Regions from separate parts of the Cytobacillus kochii genome, predicted to be linked through region 4. Evidence: riboswitches for the same ligand, from Rfam matches in the RefSeq annotation. Region 4 holds a riboswitch; each other region holds the start of a gene.
The links. Region 4 has a riboswitch for cobalamin ahead of LG276_RS05840 (hypothetical protein). Riboswitches for the same ligand answer to the same signal wherever they lie in the genome.

Region 1 (4,221 bases), 1.3 Mb from region 4:
GTAAAACCGGGACGATAATCTTCGTTCGCGATAAAACTTTTATAGTTTCTTTCATATATCCGACTTTGGCCGTAGCTCACATTCAACATCTCAAATAATTGTGCTAAATTAATGTTGCTTTTTTCTGCCAGATTTAAGGCTTCGCTTACACCAGCAGTATAAAAACCGATAAGTAAGTTATTGATTAATTTGACTGCAGTTCCGCTTTCAATTCGTTCATTCACATGAAAAATATTCTCTCCAAGAATATTTAACAATGGTTGGGATTGCTCGAAAGCTTGTTTAGGACCACCGACCATAATGGTTAAAGTACGATTTTCAGCACCGATTACACCCCCACTGACAGGAGCAGCAAGAAAATGAATGCTCTTCTTTTTTGCTTCTTCTGCTAATTTTTGATTCAAGCTAGGAGCAACCGTACTTGTATCAATCAGGACAATGCCTTCACGTCCTTTTGTAATCAATCCTTCCTCACCTAAATAGATTTCTTCCACCGCTTTCATTGAAGGTAAGCTTGTGAAAATAAAATTTACTTGCTTTATGATATTATTGATAGATAATCCAATCACACCTCCCGACCTTAGCAATGCCGCTTCAGCATCTTTGTTGAGGTCGACGCCGTACACTTCATTGCCTTCTGATAATAAGCTTTGCGCCATCGGTAAACCCATATTCCCTAATCCAATAAAACCGATTTTCTCACCCATCATTTAAGCTCCCTTCATTTCAGTAATTTTGGTTGATCAATAAGTATTTGTGCTAATTGCCTTTTTTTCAATAACAGATTGCTGTAGAGTGGGATTTGGTAATTTTCAATGTTTGCGAATGCAACGAATCGTTCTTTTTCATCAAGTATCGCTGCTGAAATCAGGCTAATCGTTTGTTGTTTCAAATATTGAAAGCATTGTTCGCATATAATATCAGTCGCTAAATCTTTCCACTTTTGATTTTGTTTTCGATGTTGCAGTTTTGATGTCCGCATATAAGTCGATTCCATTGTGTATAGTTCTGTGATGATATTAGCTAAAAGACGTGCATACTGCTGTTCCCTATTTATATCAATTTTTGCATTTGAAACCGCTTCCAAAGACAGCGATAACAGTTCTTTTCCTAACTCAATAAATTGGCTGTTTCTATCTTGGTGTAATGGTGTAGGGGTATTGATTGTGATATCTTTAGATGAGTGTTTGTGAAGTAAGTTTTTTGCTATGGTTAAGCGATTGATTTCGTTTGTTCCTTCAAAGATACGACTGATTCGAGCATCCCTATATAGTCGCTCAACATCGTAATCTCTCATATAACCGTATCCACCGTGAATTTGAACGGCCTCATCTGTTACATGCCCAAGCATTTCAGAGCATCGTACTTTGTTTATGGCACATTCCATTGCGAATGCTTTTAAAGAGGTGATTCCTTCATCTGTTGGAGCTTGATCAATCATATCTGCTGTGCGATAAGCGGCACTTTCACTTGCATAAATAGATGTCACCATTTCAGCTAATTTTTCTTGTATCAACGTAAATTCAACCAGCGCTCTATCAAATTGTTGTCTCTCTTTCGCATAGCTAAGAGAAAAGTTGAAGGCTTGTTTAGCTGTGCCAATATTCGAGAAAGCTAGCTTCAATCTAGCAAGATTTAATATATTCATGGCAACTTGATGACCTTTTCCTTTTTCTCCTAGTATATTAGCGGATGGCACAACGACATCTTCCAATATAAGAGTAGCTGTTGATGATCCATGAATACCCATCTTTTCTTCTTCTGCACCAATAGATACGCCTGCTATGTCTCTTTCAACAATAAAAGCAGTCATCCCGTCATTTGTTTGGCAAAACACAACAAACACATTTGCTATGTGAGCATTGGTAATCCATTGTTTTTCCCCAATTATTATCCAACTATCACTCTTGCTGTTGTAAATAGCTCTTGTTTTCGGTGAAAGTGCGTCCGATCCAGCTCCTGCTTCCGTTAAGGCATAAGCACCAATCCAATCCCCGGAGATGAGTTGTGGTAAATACTTTTGTTTTTGTGCTTCTGAACCAAAATAAACATACGGTAATGTGCCAACACCTACATGAATATTATACGAAACACTAAAAGCCCCACCGTATCCTATCTTTTCAGCTATAAGCCCGGATAATTTTTTACCAAGTGCAAACCCGCCATAATCCTCAGGTACATCAATAGCTAGTAGACCTAGTTCCCCTGATTTTTGAAACAGATTCTTAGCCACTTCATAGTTCTTTTTTTCTAATGAATCTATTTGGGGCAACACTTCATTCTTAATAAATAATTCTGCCGTTTGTGCAATGAGTTGTTCCTCTTCAAGAAAATCTTCAGGAGAAAAAATATCTCCCTTTTCTTCTAGTGTTTTTTTTAGCTTCGCCATCGTGCACTCCCTTTACATCTTTCTATCTCCTTTGATTGAGCGCTTGCTCAAATCAGTAGCAAGAAGCAAACCACCTTCAAACAAAAAACAACTCCTGTTAAAAGAAGTTGTTAAGTAACGAGTGGACAAACAAATAAACATGTGTTGAGTAATATACATGTTCTTCTATCCGCACTTAACACCCCCTATCCGCGTAGGTAATGATGTTGGCTAAAACAGGCAGGTCTCCTGGCTTATGGTCGTGGCGGATTTGTTCCTTCCCTATTCAATAATGAATAAGTGGTTATGTACAATCCGCTCGCAAATACAGTTGCGGGACAGCACCGGAGTCTAACCGGTTTCCCTTTTAAGCTTGATGAACAAGCACCTGTTTATTTAGCTTATTTAGTTTTCACACTAACAATATATCAATTTTTCGGAAAATTTACAATTTATTTTTTAGAATATGTATTCTCAGCTTAAAATGATGAAAAAGTTAGGCTCTTTATCATTTTTCTTCCAACCACAATATAAGCTAGAGTCATTGATTAAATCCACTCCTACAACCCGAGTAGAAGAAAGCCTAATTCTTCATTTTGACCGATCGTTTGATGTAACATGAAAGGTTTATATAAATTTACCACCAAAAAGAGAAACACGCCTCCTAGATTGCAGTGGCGTGTTTTTCAAGTTTACTTAAATAAGTTAAGAAGTTTCTCGAAGAATCCTACTTTATCTTTTGTTTCTTTTACATCTTCTTTGTTATCTTTTATTTTAATCTTATCTGTTTGGATGACAAATTGGACTAGTTCCAACTTTTCATTATTTTTATCTGATACAAAAGAAATTGGCTCATAATCAGATTTATCATATTGCGATATCATTTCATCCACTTCTTTTGTCACCTCATCAGGAATGTCTTTAGTTGCATCATGTAATTGTCCAGTTCCATTATGAAGCGAGCCAGCTCCTTTGGTTAGTTGCTCAGCTCCAGATAGAGAACCGCTAATTCCTTCATGGATGTCACTATATGATGTACTTAATTCAGAAACACCGCCTGTATAAGCAAGTAACCCTTGGTGGAATTGATTATAGTTAGATACCATTTCTTCAACACCAGATGTCAATTGTTTTAACCCTTCATCAATGTCAATTTGAAGAATAGATTCGTCTATATTAGATGATATTGCACGAAGGTTACCTGCTGCTTCTCTCATTGATTGACTAAAGGTTGATAGCGGTTCAACCATGTCTGTAAGGTTATCTTTGGCTAGTAGTAGAACTTCTTGAGCAGCTTTTGTCCCTCTATAGGTTTCTACCAATTGATCAATTACCTCTTTATCCGCATTACTTTCATATAATTTATTTATCTCTTTATCTGAAATTTGGTTATCTGGTATCTGCTCCAGAGCACGATTGATTTGTGTTTTTACCTCATTATAATTAACAACTACTTGGTCTACATCATTTGCTGCTTGTTCTAGATTATCCGCTACCTCAGGCAGATCGATTGTTACATTCTCGAGTTCCCCAATACCACTTACGCCACTGGCTTGTTTCATCTCATCTTTAATCAAAGATAAAGTATTATTTATTTGTGCTGATCCTTCTGTTAATTGGTTACCAGACTGACTTAATTCATTTAGTCCTTTTTTATATTGTGCAGACCCACCCTCTAAAGACCGTAAGCCTGATGATAGTTCATTCATTCCTATTGCTAAGTCTCCGACACCATGATGAAGGTCACCAATTGCCTCAGTTAATGAGTGAAACTCACTCGTCAATTCTTCAGTATCTGGGCTATCAATGGCAAGTGAAGCAGGTAAAGCAGATATTTGCACACCTTCTGTTTC
Region 2 (4,221 bases), 1.6 Mb from region 4:
TTTCCCAAACGACCTTATTAGTAGCTAATAAATGATGCCAGCCGAAAGTACCTAAGCCGATCGCGCGATATTTTTTATTCGTTAACTGCCCTTGGATAACAGGGATTTTATTAATATCAATTACATTGTCTAGCATTCTTACTTGAATAGGAATCAATCGTTCTATGACTGCTTCATTCACTGCTTTGGCAAGGTTAATAGAAGACAGGTTACATACGACGAAATCACCAGGTGTTTTCTCGATGACAATTTTACCATCTTTTGTATACTCTTCTACTCTTGTTGTTACACTTTGATTTTGAACGATTTCAGTACAAAGATTTGTGCAATAGATCATGCCAGCATGTGCGTTTGCATTCATACGGTTCACTTCATCCCGATAGAACATAAATGGTGTTCCCGTTTCTAATTGACTGCGCATGATAGACTTCATAATATCGATAGCAGGAATTTCCTTCTTCGATAGCTCTTCATTATTGACGCATTCTAGATATTTCATTCTAAAAGTACCTGCACCAACTTCTTCATCATAATAATCTTCTAATGAGAAGCCCATTTTTTGTCGAACTTCATGTGGGTCAAATAAATACCAGTTACTACGCTCTTCTACTTTTTCCATGAATAAATCAGGTAGACAAACACCGGTAAATAAATCATGTGTACGTAATCTTTCATCACCATTATTTAACTTTGCATCAAGGAAAGAAAAGATATCCTTGTGCCAAACGTCTAGATAAACGCTAATTGCTCCTTGCCTTTGTCCAAGTTGATCGACACTTACAGCTGTATTATTTAGCTGTTTCATCCATGGAAGCACACCAGATGAAGCGCCTTTGAATCCTTTAATCATACTACCTCTACTACGAATCTTACCTAAATAAACGCCGATTCCACCACCATTTTTAGATAGTGCAGCAATGTCTGTATTACTGTCATAAATCGAATCTAGACTATCATCAACTGTTTCGATAAAGCAGCTAGATAGTTGTCCCCAGTTCTTACCTGCATTGGATAAAGTTGGTGTAGCTACAGTCATAAATAAGTTACTCATTGCCCAGTAAGCTTCTTTTACTAATTGCAACCGATTTTTTTCTTCTTGATGCATAAGAATCATTGCAATAACCATCCAGCGTTCTTGAGGCAACTCAAAAATTCTCTTTTGGCGATCTTTCGCTACATAACGATCGGTAAGCATTTTAATCCCGAGATAAGTAAAGAGCTGATCTCTTTCAGGGACAATTTCTTTGCCTAATTCATCAATTTCTTCTTTTGTATAACTAGATAATAAAATAGGACTATAAATATCAAGATCACTTAATTGTTGAATTAAAGTATGAAAATCACCATAGGCCTGGCCACTGTACCCTCGGTTCTCCGCTGCTTGTTGATAAATCTTCTTTAAATATAAATGGGCAGCCACATATGTCCAATCAGGTTCATTAACATTTATGTAAGAAAGACATTCTAGTATTAACTGATCATAGAAACTATCTAACTCTAAGTGATTTAATTGTTCCGCACGCTTTTCTAACGCACTAATTGGTAAGTTGTTGAATTGTTGATATAATTGTTCAAAATTGACTGTCGTATCAATCATTGTTTTCAAATTTCTTCCTCCTTCAAACTATTTCTATCAAATTTAGGCATAAAAAAAACCGCCCCAGTTACACCTTGAGCGGATCAAACGACAGTATAAATACAAGTGTACAATAACACTCTTTTCATCAACTGTCGTTTCATCTTCTCAAGCCCCGAAGAATTGAAACTTATGATTAAGAAGGCAGGTATCCTGGCTTGTGTATCAATCTACTAAGAGCCTTCCCATTCTTTCAAAAGAACAGTGGTTTCCTCTTTTCGTCACACTTACAGTTGCGGGTACAGCTCCGGCTTATCCGGATTCCCATTTTAAGTCCATTTGGACTCCTTCAACCAATTACTATATGTAGTTGTCGAGAAGTAAAAAAATAACTATATATTGTATCTGAGATTGTATGAGTAATCATATCACATCATTTCATAGAATACAATTTATTTCTTTTATCTAAATTTAAAATATACGTTTCGTTCTTTTAGCGGTAAATTTGAGACCATAATAAATAATAGCATTTCTTATTTGTGTAAAAAAGTCTTGAAATCCATTAAAAATTGTTCAAGCTGACCAACTCTACTTTTTTACCTTCAAACGAGTAAGCTTAAACCAGAAAAGTAATAATTTTTTGGTAAATAAATTAAAAAATCGCAGAAGTATTGAAATAAATTCAATGGTGGTAAAGTTGTGGGTCAAAAAATCTATATAAGTATATGCCATATTAAAAAGAAAATAATTTACCTCAAGGGACAAATTTTTTTATCCATCTCCTACATACCTTCTATAAAAAGAGAAAAACAAACTAACTATTTAATTAGCTTGTTTTTCTCAATCAGTTTTTTGATAGAATGTTTTATAGAAATTCATACGTAACTTGTCATCTTTATCTTACACGTTGCAAACGAAGTGCATTTAATACAACGGACACAGAGCTAAACGCCATCGCAGCACCTGCTAACCATGGTGCTAAGAAACCCGCAGCTGCAATAGGAATACCGATTGTATTATAACCAAACGCCCAAAAAAGATTCTGTTTAATATTACGAATGGTTTTTTTACTCATCATGATTGCATCGGCAATACTATTTAGATCACCACGCATAAGTGTAATGTCTCCTGCTTCCATGGCAATATCTGTTCCTGTACCAATAGCCATGCCGATATCGGCAGTTGCTAATGCTGGGGCGTCGTTAATACCATCTCCTACCATCGCTACCTTTTTCCCTAGACTTTGCAGCTTTCTTACTTCTTCTGCCTTCGTTTCTGGTAAGACTTCTGCAATGACTTTTGATATACCTACTTCTTTAGCAATAGCTTGTGCGGTTAACTGGTTATCTCCAGTCATCATAATAACTTCTAACCCCATATCATGTAGCCTTTGAATCGCTTCGTTTGATGAATCTTTTATCGTGTCAGCTACAGCAAGAAGGCCTTTTGCTCTACCGTTAATAGCCACAAGCATTGCTGTTTTTCCTTCACCTTCTAATTCTTTCATTTGTTTCGAGAACCAAGAGGAGTCTATCCCATTCTCTTCCATTAATCTAACTGTACCAATCAGTACATCTTTTCCTGTAACTTTCGCAGAGATACCATAACCTGGTAGCGCTTCGAAATATTCACTTTTTATTTTTTCTATATTTTTCTCCTCTAACCCTTTCACAATGGCTTCAGCAAGAGGGTGTTCAGATGACTTCTCACTCGCAGCAACAATGGAAAGAAAATGGGCCTCATTTGTTCCAGGCTCGACTATGATATCGGTTAATACAGGCTGACCATTTGTAACAGTACCTGTTTTATCAACCACAACAGTTGTAATTTCATGTGTCATCTCGAGATGCTCTCCACCTTTAAATAGAACACCCATCTCTGCTGAACGGCCAGACCCTGCCATAATTGAAGTAGGTGTCGCTAATCCTAGTGCACAAGGACAAGCAATAACGAGCACAGCAATCATTTTTTCTAACGCACTAGCTACATCACCCGGTTGCAAGAAAAGAAACCATATAAAGAAGGTAACAAGGGCAATAGCTACCACAATGGGAACAAAGATGCCCGAAATCTTATCGGCTAACCGCTGAATAGGTGCTTTCGAACCTTGTGCTTGCTCGACTACTTTAATAATTTGCGCCAGCGCTGAATCTTTTCCAACCTTTGTTGCTTCAACGGTTAAATGGCCATTTTTGTTTACAGTTGCTCCAATTACTTCATCACCAGCTTTCTTATCAACTGGCACACTTTCTCCTGTTAACATTGATTCGTCAACAGCTGAATGTCCTTCAATGATTACTGCATCTACAGGAATTCTTTCACCAGGCTTAATGATAACCTTATCGCCTTGCATAACTTGCTCAACTGGGACAATCGTTTCCTTCCCTTCTTTTACTACAACGGCTTTTTTAGCCTTTAAATTCATTAATTTCTTTATTGCTTCTGATGATCTTCCTTTTGCACGTGCTTCAAATAATTTCCCTAACAAAATAAGGGTAATAATAATCGCACTCGTTTCATAATAGAGCTCAACATGATGACCATATGTTGCATTCATCGATTGTAATGTTAGAAACAAACTATAAAAGTAAGCTGCAGAAGTACCTAATACAACAAGTACATCCATATTCGCGCTACCAGATTTC
Region 3 (4,221 bases), 620 kb from region 4:
GCAATATCATACGGTTGCAGTTCATCTAAAATCCTGTTAAATTCTTTTTGTTTATTATCCTTTAATGCTTTGATGATCAATAAAGCGATTTGGTTTTCTGTCATCGTCTGAATCATAAAGCTCAAGTCCTTTCAACCGAGGATATACCTTAAATTGTAAACGGAGATTACATGCTTATCTTACCATTCTTTAACTGGGAAAATCATGATTTTTTTTAAGTAATATATGGTTTAAAAGTTAAGATTGTATGCTAATCCATTAGTTATTTTCATAGTATGTGTTAGAAGTGGAATGTTATCATTGGTTTGATACAAAAAGGCTTTTTTAGGGTATGAACAAAATTCAGGAATTGAAATAGTTATTTTGTAATGTTTTTTTAATAATCGTATTTCCTTATCTTTGCTAAAATGAAATGGATGAAATGAAGCATTGTATCGGTTGTTTATGATTGACATGTAGTTAGTATAAATTATTGCAGTAAAACGAAATAGTGTGTGGTATGAGGGTAATAACTAAGGTGGTACTATTGAATTTGCTCTTCGTCTTTCTATTTTCAGTTCGGAGGTTTCTAAATTGCGAAAGAAAAATCATAGTGTTCGAGATCTCATCTATATCTTATTAAACGAAAAGGACCAGTCCGTTATTTCTTATGGAATTGAATTTTCTGAGTTTATGCAATCATTACAGAACAGGACTGGGCATCTTCTATTAGTGAAGCACCAGTATGATAATGGGGAACTGAATGTACATACCATGTTTGATTGGGTGGCTCATGAAGACCTGCCAGCACTCATAAACGAAGATGTTTATAGTTATGGTGATTTTTGCTGGATAGATTTCGAGGAGGAAGAATCGTTAAATGAATTGCCCGCTCAAGCAATTGCTGAGCTCCTATATCTTAGTCATGTAAAGGAGCATTTAAAGAAACCTTTCTATAACCATTTAAGCAATCGTTATTGTTATTTAGCGCATGATGATGGTTGGTTAAATAAGGTCTATTACCGAGACTGGCAGGACTTTTACAAAATGCTTGGCGACGTTGCTGCTATGAAGATGGAGCATTTAAAAGTAGAAAAATCTTTATTAGGCCTAAAAAAGAAAAAAACATATCCACAAGTTCCAGAAGGCGCGTTAAGGGCATTAAGAAATTTAATGAAGGAAGGCCTGGTGATTTCTTTTGAACAGAGTGAGCAGACACGTACAAAAATTAATATACCGCTCTGGACAGTTGGAGATTTCGCTAATATGGATGATATGTATGATGAGTTCGAAGCAATGAGGAAGGAAGCCACGCCAGACGCGAGATTGGTTTTTGATAAAAAACTGAAAGAATGGCAAGTAACTGATTCATAAAAATAATAATGCACCACAAAATATGATAAGGTATAATAAAATCGACAGAAAATTGTAGATTTAAGGAAATAGGTGTCAATTTTTGACTTAATAGGGGAAATTGGTGTAAAACCAATGCGGTCCCGCCACTGTAACTGGTTAATAAACAAAGACAACTGCTATATATGTTCTATAGGAGGAGCCTTTGATTATAAACCATAAGCCAGGAAACCTGCCTATCTTCCATAAACACTGTAACCTACGAGGATAGGGGGTGTTTGGTAAGGCTTCTTTGTCGTGATTATTCCTTCCAAACATCTCCTACTACTGGGGATGTTTTATATTTTAAGGAGGGTCAATCATGAAGAAATGGTATTTATTTTTAGTCTCGATTTTACTATCAGCAGGTATTCTTGCTGGATGTGGGAATGACACAGCTGAGCCGAAGAAAGATGGAGAAGAGAAGGTTGAAGAGAGTACTGAAACTAGCGCTTTTCCTGTAACAATAACGGATGCTGCGGATCAAGAAGTGGTGATTGAAGAGGAACCAGAAGCGATTGTTTCGTTAATCCCGAGTAATACTGAAATCGCTTTCGAATTAGGGTTAGGTGAGAAGGTAGTCGGTGTATCTGATTTTGATAATTATCCAGAAGAAGTGGCTGATATTGAAAAGATCGGTGGACAAGAATTTAATGTAGAAGCAATTATTGCTTTAAATCCAGATGTTGTATTAGCACATAATTCAGGAGCACATAATAGTACTGAAGGCTTAGATCAATTAAGAGATGCTGGTATTCCTGTTCTTATTGTCAATGATGCACAAAATTTTGAAGAAGTATATGACTCCATTGAAATGATTGGTAAAGCAACAGGAGCAACAGAAGAAGCAAGTCAAACAGTTGAGGGAATGAAAACCCGTTTGGCAGAAATCGAAGAAAAAGCAAAGTCTGTTGAAGAGAAAAAATCTGTCTTTGTTGAAATCTCTGCAGCTCCTTCTTTATATACTGCCGGTCAAAAAACATTTATTGATGATATGCTCAATTTGATCCAAGCGGAAAATGTAATTGAAGAAGAAGGTTGGCCACAAATTGACGAGGAAGCTGTCATCGAAAAGAATCCTGATGTGATTATCACTACATACGGGTATTATACGGAAAATGCGGTAGAAACCCTTTTAAGCCGAGAAGGTTGGCAAGATGTAACAGCCGTTAAAGAGAAGCAAGTCTATGATGTGCACTCTGATAAGGTAACTCGTACAGGTCCTAGACTTGTAGAAGGAGTAGAGGAGCTTGCAAAAGCGATTTACCCAGAAGTATTTAAATAATAGAGGTGTTGCTTATCTCTGTGCGTTCGTTTTCTTATGTGTAGCAATGATGATGGGGATTTCTATAGGCACTGTTTCAGTGCTACCGTTAGATATATTCAATATCATTGGAGCGGAAATCTTACGTTTACCGATAAGTAATGATGTTAATCCAATGCATAGTAATATTGTTATGAATATTCGCTTGCCTAGAGTAGTATTGGCGGGCTTTGTCGGGGCATCACTTGCAATTGCAGGTGCTGCCTTTCAAGGTTTATTAAGGAACCCTTTAGCTGACCCTTATACATTGGGGGTGTCTTCAGGAGCTTCTGTTGGTGCTGTATTAACGATCTTTCTCGGTTTATCCATTCCGTTTGTAGGCACCTTTACTTTACCGTTATTTAGTATTACAACAGCTTTTCTAACGATAATTGTTGTCCTTTTCTTTGCGCGACAAATTGATCGTGGCATGAGAGTAGAGACAATCATTTTAACCGGTATTATCTTCAGTTCTTTTCTAGGTGCATTTATTTCCTTAATGATTGCTTTAACGGGGGATGAACTGAGACAGATTATTGGGTGGTTGTTAGGAAGCGTATCGATGAGAGGTTGGGACTATGTTCAAATCATCCTTCCTTTCTTTATCATTGGGTCTGCGATGCTCATTGCCAATAGCAAGGAATTAAATGCGATGTCATTCGGCGAAGAAAGAGCTCGTCATATCGGGGTAAATGTACAGAAACGTAAGATGATGGTCTTAATTGCCGGATCGATTTTAACAGGTGCCGCTGTAGCAGTGTCAGGTACAATCGGATTTGTCGGCTTAGTCATTCCGCATCTAACCAGATTGCTATGGGGACCAGACCATAGACACTTGCTTCCTTTATCGATGATGACAGGTGCTGGGTTTTTAATACTTGCTGATTTATTTGCAAGAACAATCATTTCACCTACTGAGTTACCTATTGGTGTCATTACTGCGTTAATTGGTGCACCAGTTTTTGCTATCATTCTAATTAAAAGAAGAGCGGAAGGCAGAGGATAATGTGATGATGTATAGCTTACGACAAATTAACGGTGGTTATGGAGGCAAGCAGGTCATTCATGATGTTTCCTTTGAAGTAGAGAAAGGACAGTTATTTGGCATACTTGGACCGAATGGGAGCGGCAAATCGACGGTTTTAAAGATGCTAAGTGGTCTTATACCGGTCACATCTGGTGAAGTTTATTTAAAAGATCAACCAGTACAAAATTATAACACGAAGGAAATAGCGAAAATCGTTGCTGTCCTACCTCAACATGCCGAACATAGTTTTTCTTATACAGTAAAGGAAATTGTATCGCTTGGCCGCTATGCTCATCAAAGTGGTTGGTTCCAAACATGGTCTGAAGATGATGAAGAAGTTGTGCAACAATCGATGAAACAAACAGGTGTACAGCATTTTGCACATAAAAATATAACTGAGCTATCAGGTGGAGAGAGACAACGTGTGTTTTTGGCACAAAGTCTCGCACAAGAACCAGAAATATTATTACTTGATGAGCCAACCAATCATTTAGACTTATCTTATCAAAAAGAATTGCTA
Region 4 (4,221 bases):
GTACAACCGTTCCTGGCACAACAGGACCAAGTAGTTTGGTACATTCAGGATAATCAAGCGCTAATATTCCACAACCAATTGTATCGAGCAAGATATAATGTGCCGTGCGATAAGCCTCTTCACTTGTTATTTCATAATCCAATACATAATCAGCAATTTCCGTTAAAATAACATCGGTTTCAACCTTTTCATTCGTTTTCAGCATTTACTCGTACTCCTCCTCAATTTGGTAAGGTATGACGTGCACCTGAATAAATGACCCGCGGTCTAAATAAGCGGTTGTTTTCATGCTGTTCAATGACATGGGCACATAAACCAACCGTTCTTGCACTAAAGAAAATCGGTGTGTAAAGTGGGATAGGAATTCCTAACATGCCATAAACCGGTGCGGCATAATAATCTAAATTAGGGTATAGTCCTTTCTCTAGCTCCATGATTCTTTCTCCTGCTTCACATTTTCGAAGCAACGAATCATCTCCATGTTGTATGGATAACTCCTGTAGAGCTTCCTTCATCATTAATGCTCTTGGGTCCATTTTTTTCATATAAACTCTATGACCAAAGCCCATAATCTTTTCTTTTTTAAATAGTTTTTTATAGAAGAGGCCTTCCAAGCCAGCGACACTTTCCGCTTCATTCAACATGTACATAACCGCTTCATTCGCACCGCCATGCAAGCTACCTTTTAAACTTGCAACTGCACCCGTTAACGCTCCAAATAGATCGGATTGTGTAGAAGCAATTACTCTTGCTGTAAATGTTGAGTTTGGCATTTCATGTTCACTATATAAAAGTAATGACTGGTCAAATACTCTTTCTTCTAAATCGGAAGGTACTCTACCAGTTAACATATAGAAAAAGTTGGCACTATACGATAGGGATTTATCCGGTTCAATTCTCTCCAGACCTTGTAATATACGATAACTGTTAGCTACAATTGTCGGAACTCCTCCAAGTAGGCGATAAGCTCTTTCTTTATTTGCTTGCTTCGACCTATCTTCTAAGGTCGTATCATATCCAGCCAAGCTCGAGATGCCAGTGCGGAGCCCATCCATTGGATGTGTTCCTTTTGGCAAATGAGTAAAAACCTCCATGACGGCCGTCGGTATTTCATAATAGGACTTTAACGTATTAGCTAATGAAGTTTTTTCCTCGTCTGTTGGTAATTGATCTTCTAGAAGTAAATGGATAATATCTAAATAGCTTTTCGTTTTTGAAAGTTGAATTAAGTCATAACCTTTTATGACAATCTCTCCATGAACAGTATCTAAAAATGAGATGCCGGTCTCAGAAGCTATGATTCCCTCTAACCCTGGTATATACTTCTCCTCCATGCTCACAATCATTTTCCTCCCATCCAATTACATCATGCCTGACAATGCTGTAAGCCCTTTCAGCATTCCTTAAATATATTTGGATCTTCTCTTCTTCTACAGAGAGTGTTCGGATGTCTTCTTTATACTGATCTAATACTTTTCTTAAACTATAACTCTCAGCAGAATAGCTGTTCATCATGATCGTTGATTTCATTATGTTCACATAATAAGGAACGGTTCCAAACAAAGCTTTTTCCTCCGTTCTTGCTCACCTTTTTACCATATCAATCCATTAAAAAAACAACTTCTAGAAAGAAGTTGTTAAGTTCAAACGAATACTAAAATAAACATGCGACTTTGGCATGTATTCATTACCCGTACTTAACACCTCCTATATCCACGTAGGAATTGATGTTTACACTAAACAGGCAGGTCTCCTGGCTTATGGTCAACATGATACGAAACCTTCCCATCTCCAATTTTAGGAAACAGTGGTATCTTTCATATCACTCGCAAATACAGTTGCGGGACAGCGACGGAATCCAACCGTACTTCCCTTTTAAGTAAATAGACAAGCTAGCATTCTATTTACACCTATTTTTGAAAATATTAAGTTGTTCTATTTAAATATATCAATATTTTAGAAAATTGACAATTATTTTCTTAATCGCACTACTTTTCACTTTAAAATTAACACTTTTTATTATAACAATTTAAATGTCGCCTACAAACATATCTTAAAAGAAATACAATTTTAACATAACATTTACCATTTTACAGAAAAAAAGCTATCGCCCATAGACAGACAAGACGGCTTTTTGTTATAGTATATTAGTTACCATTGATAACTATTTTAAATGAGGTGAACATTATTATTGCTAGCCAAAGGTTCTTTCATCACTTTATGATGCTTTATCGCCCTTTTGAGAATAGATTGAACAGCTTATTAACGAAACATCAATTACAACGGGCACAGTGGACAATCCTCTATTATCTCTACCATTTTGGTCCAACAACTTTAGTAGAGATTGCTGCGTATCAAGGTGTTGAAAAGCCAACAGTCACGAGGACAATAAATCAGCTTGAGGAATATGGATATGTAGAAAAAATCCCAAGCATGGATAAACGTGAAAAGAAAATGAAAATAACGAACGAAGGTGAGCGTATATACAAAAAAATCCGCATTCCGATTGATCAGTTCGAAATGGAAATATTAGAGGGAATCACACCTGAAGAACAAGAAGAATGTATTCGTATTTTTGATAGTATTAAAAGTAATTTGTAAGGAGGAAGAAAAAGAAAATGAGTTCAACAAAAGAAAAATTATGGACCAAGGACTTTATCACCGTTTCTTCCGTAAACTTTTTTCTAACATTAGTGTTTTATTTATTAATGGTTACGATTGCCGTGTATGCCGTTGAAGCACATCATGCAACCGCCAGCCAAGCTGGCTTAGTTACTGGCATATTTATTATAGGAACATTGGTAGGAAGATTGTTTATAGGTAAATATATTGATCGTATTGGACGGAAGAAGACTTTAATCATTGGCTTACTATTATTTAGTTTATCAACAAGTCTTTATTTTATTGAAATTGATGTCAATTTCTTACTTATTACCCGCTTTATCCACGGTTTAACATTAGGGATGGCAAGTACAGCAAGTGGTACAATTGTCGCTTCAGTTATTCCGCAAACAAGGAAAGGTGAAGGAATCGGCTATTTTAGTATGAGTAATACTTTAGCTACAGCAATAGGACCTTTTATCGGTATGTTAATGAGTCAATACACAACTTTTCATACGATTTTCATTTTTTGTTTGATTCTTGGTATTATTGGCCTACTTATCGGGTTAACGGTGAATGTGAAAGAGTTAACTGAAGATCAGAAAGCTCAATTTCACTCATCTGGTTTTCAATTATCTAGCTTTATTGAACCAAAGGCACTTCCAATTGCACTCGTCACATTAACAGTCGCATTTTGTTATTCAAGCGTCTTGTCTTTTATTAACTTTTATGCAATTGAAAAGGACTTAGTAAGTGCTGCTAGCTTTTTCTTCTTTGTCTATGCCATTGCTGTCTTACTATCCCGTCCTTTCACTGGTAGGTTAATGGACAGCAAAGGGGCAAATTATGTGATGTATCCAGCGTTCATTTTATTTGGCGTAGGTCTATTTTTACTTAGTAATTCAGCAAATGGTGTTATGCTATTAGTGGCGGGGGCTTTGATTGGCTTAGGCTTTGGTAATATGCAGTCTTGTACACAAGCGATTGCGGTCAAATTAACGCCACCCCATCGCATGGGGCTAGCTACTTCTACCTTCTTTATCTTTCTCGATGGTGGTTTAGGTTTTGGACCCTATTTATTAGGTTTACTGATTCCTATTACAGGCTACAGTATGTTATACATTTACATGGGGATTGTGTCGATTGCTTCAATTATTCTTTACTTTTTAGTTTATGGACGAATCGAACACAATGGGAGTAAACAAGCACATCAAACAGCATCAATGTAAAATAAGGTATGCTATAATTAAAGAAGAGACTCCAAGTAATGGAAGTCTCTTCTTTCTAATTAAAATGGTTTATTCGGTTCATATGTCGGTTGTTGATTCTTCACTTCATATTCATAACTTTTCTCCATTGCGGCTTGTACTTCTTCTGACTGTTCTAATTCTGTATCCATTTGATTGTATTGTTGAGCTTCATTTTGAGCAGCAATAATTTTCTCATCCACTTGATTATCATACTTTTTTTCCATTGCATTCACTCCCCTTTTATAAGATGTCTCGCCTATTTTCCCCCTCAAAAAAACGATTTATACAAAATAATAAAAAAGGAGACTGTTCCATGAAGGAATTAATTAAAAACCATCTCCCGCATCTTCAGGAAATACAGATTGAAAGC

Region 1: another riboswitch for cobalamin. It lies ahead of LG276_RS12115 (acyl-CoA dehydrogenase family protein); the one in region 4 lies ahead of LG276_RS05840 (hypothetical protein).
Region 2: another riboswitch for cobalamin. It lies ahead of LG276_RS13850 (ribonucleoside-diphosphate reductase subunit alpha); the one in region 4 lies ahead of LG276_RS05840 (hypothetical protein).
Region 3: another riboswitch for cobalamin. It lies ahead of LG276_RS02545 (ABC transporter substrate-binding protein); the one in region 4 lies ahead of LG276_RS05840 (hypothetical protein).

Annotation. Positions count from the first base shown of each region.
Region 1 is NZ_CP085254.1:2,332,545-2,336,765, forward strand. Features, by position in the region: gene LG276_RS12110 (NAD(P)-dependent oxidoreductase) at 1-707, opposite strand, end outside; gene LG276_RS12115 (acyl-CoA dehydrogenase family protein) at 722-2,389, opposite strand; cobalamin riboswitch at 2,590-2,775, opposite strand; gene LG276_RS12120 (YhgE/Pip domain-containing protein) at 3,061-4,221, opposite strand, start outside.
Region 2 is NZ_CP085254.1:2,708,394-2,712,614, forward strand. Features, by position in the region: gene LG276_RS13850 (ribonucleoside-diphosphate reductase subunit alpha) at 1-1,597, opposite strand, end outside; cobalamin riboswitch at 1,762-1,942, opposite strand; gene LG276_RS13855 (heavy metal translocating P-type ATPase) at 2,472-4,221, opposite strand, start outside.
Region 3 is NZ_CP085254.1:460,361-464,581, forward strand. Features, by position in the region: gene mgtE (magnesium transporter) at 1-116, opposite strand, end outside; gene LG276_RS02540 (hypothetical protein) at 574-1,353, shown strand; cobalamin riboswitch at 1,407-1,587, shown strand; gene LG276_RS02545 (ABC transporter substrate-binding protein) at 1,694-2,656, shown strand; gene LG276_RS02550 (iron ABC transporter permease) at 2,622-3,680, shown strand; gene LG276_RS02555 (heme ABC transporter ATP-binding protein) at 3,688-4,221, shown strand, end outside.
Region 4 is NZ_CP085254.1:1,075,434-1,079,654, reverse strand. Features, by position in the region: gene prpD (2-methylcitrate dehydratase) at 1-205, opposite strand, end outside; gene mmgD (citrate synthase) at 222-1,343, opposite strand; gene LG276_RS05840 (hypothetical protein) at 1,288-1,563, opposite strand; cobalamin riboswitch at 1,726-1,929, opposite strand; gene LG276_RS05835 (MarR family winged helix-turn-helix transcriptional regulator) at 2,251-2,601, shown strand; gene LG276_RS05830 (MFS transporter) at 2,619-3,830, shown strand; gene LG276_RS05825 (hypothetical protein) at 3,890-4,075, opposite strand; gene LG276_RS05820 (aminoglycoside phosphotransferase family protein) at 4,165-4,221, shown strand, end outside.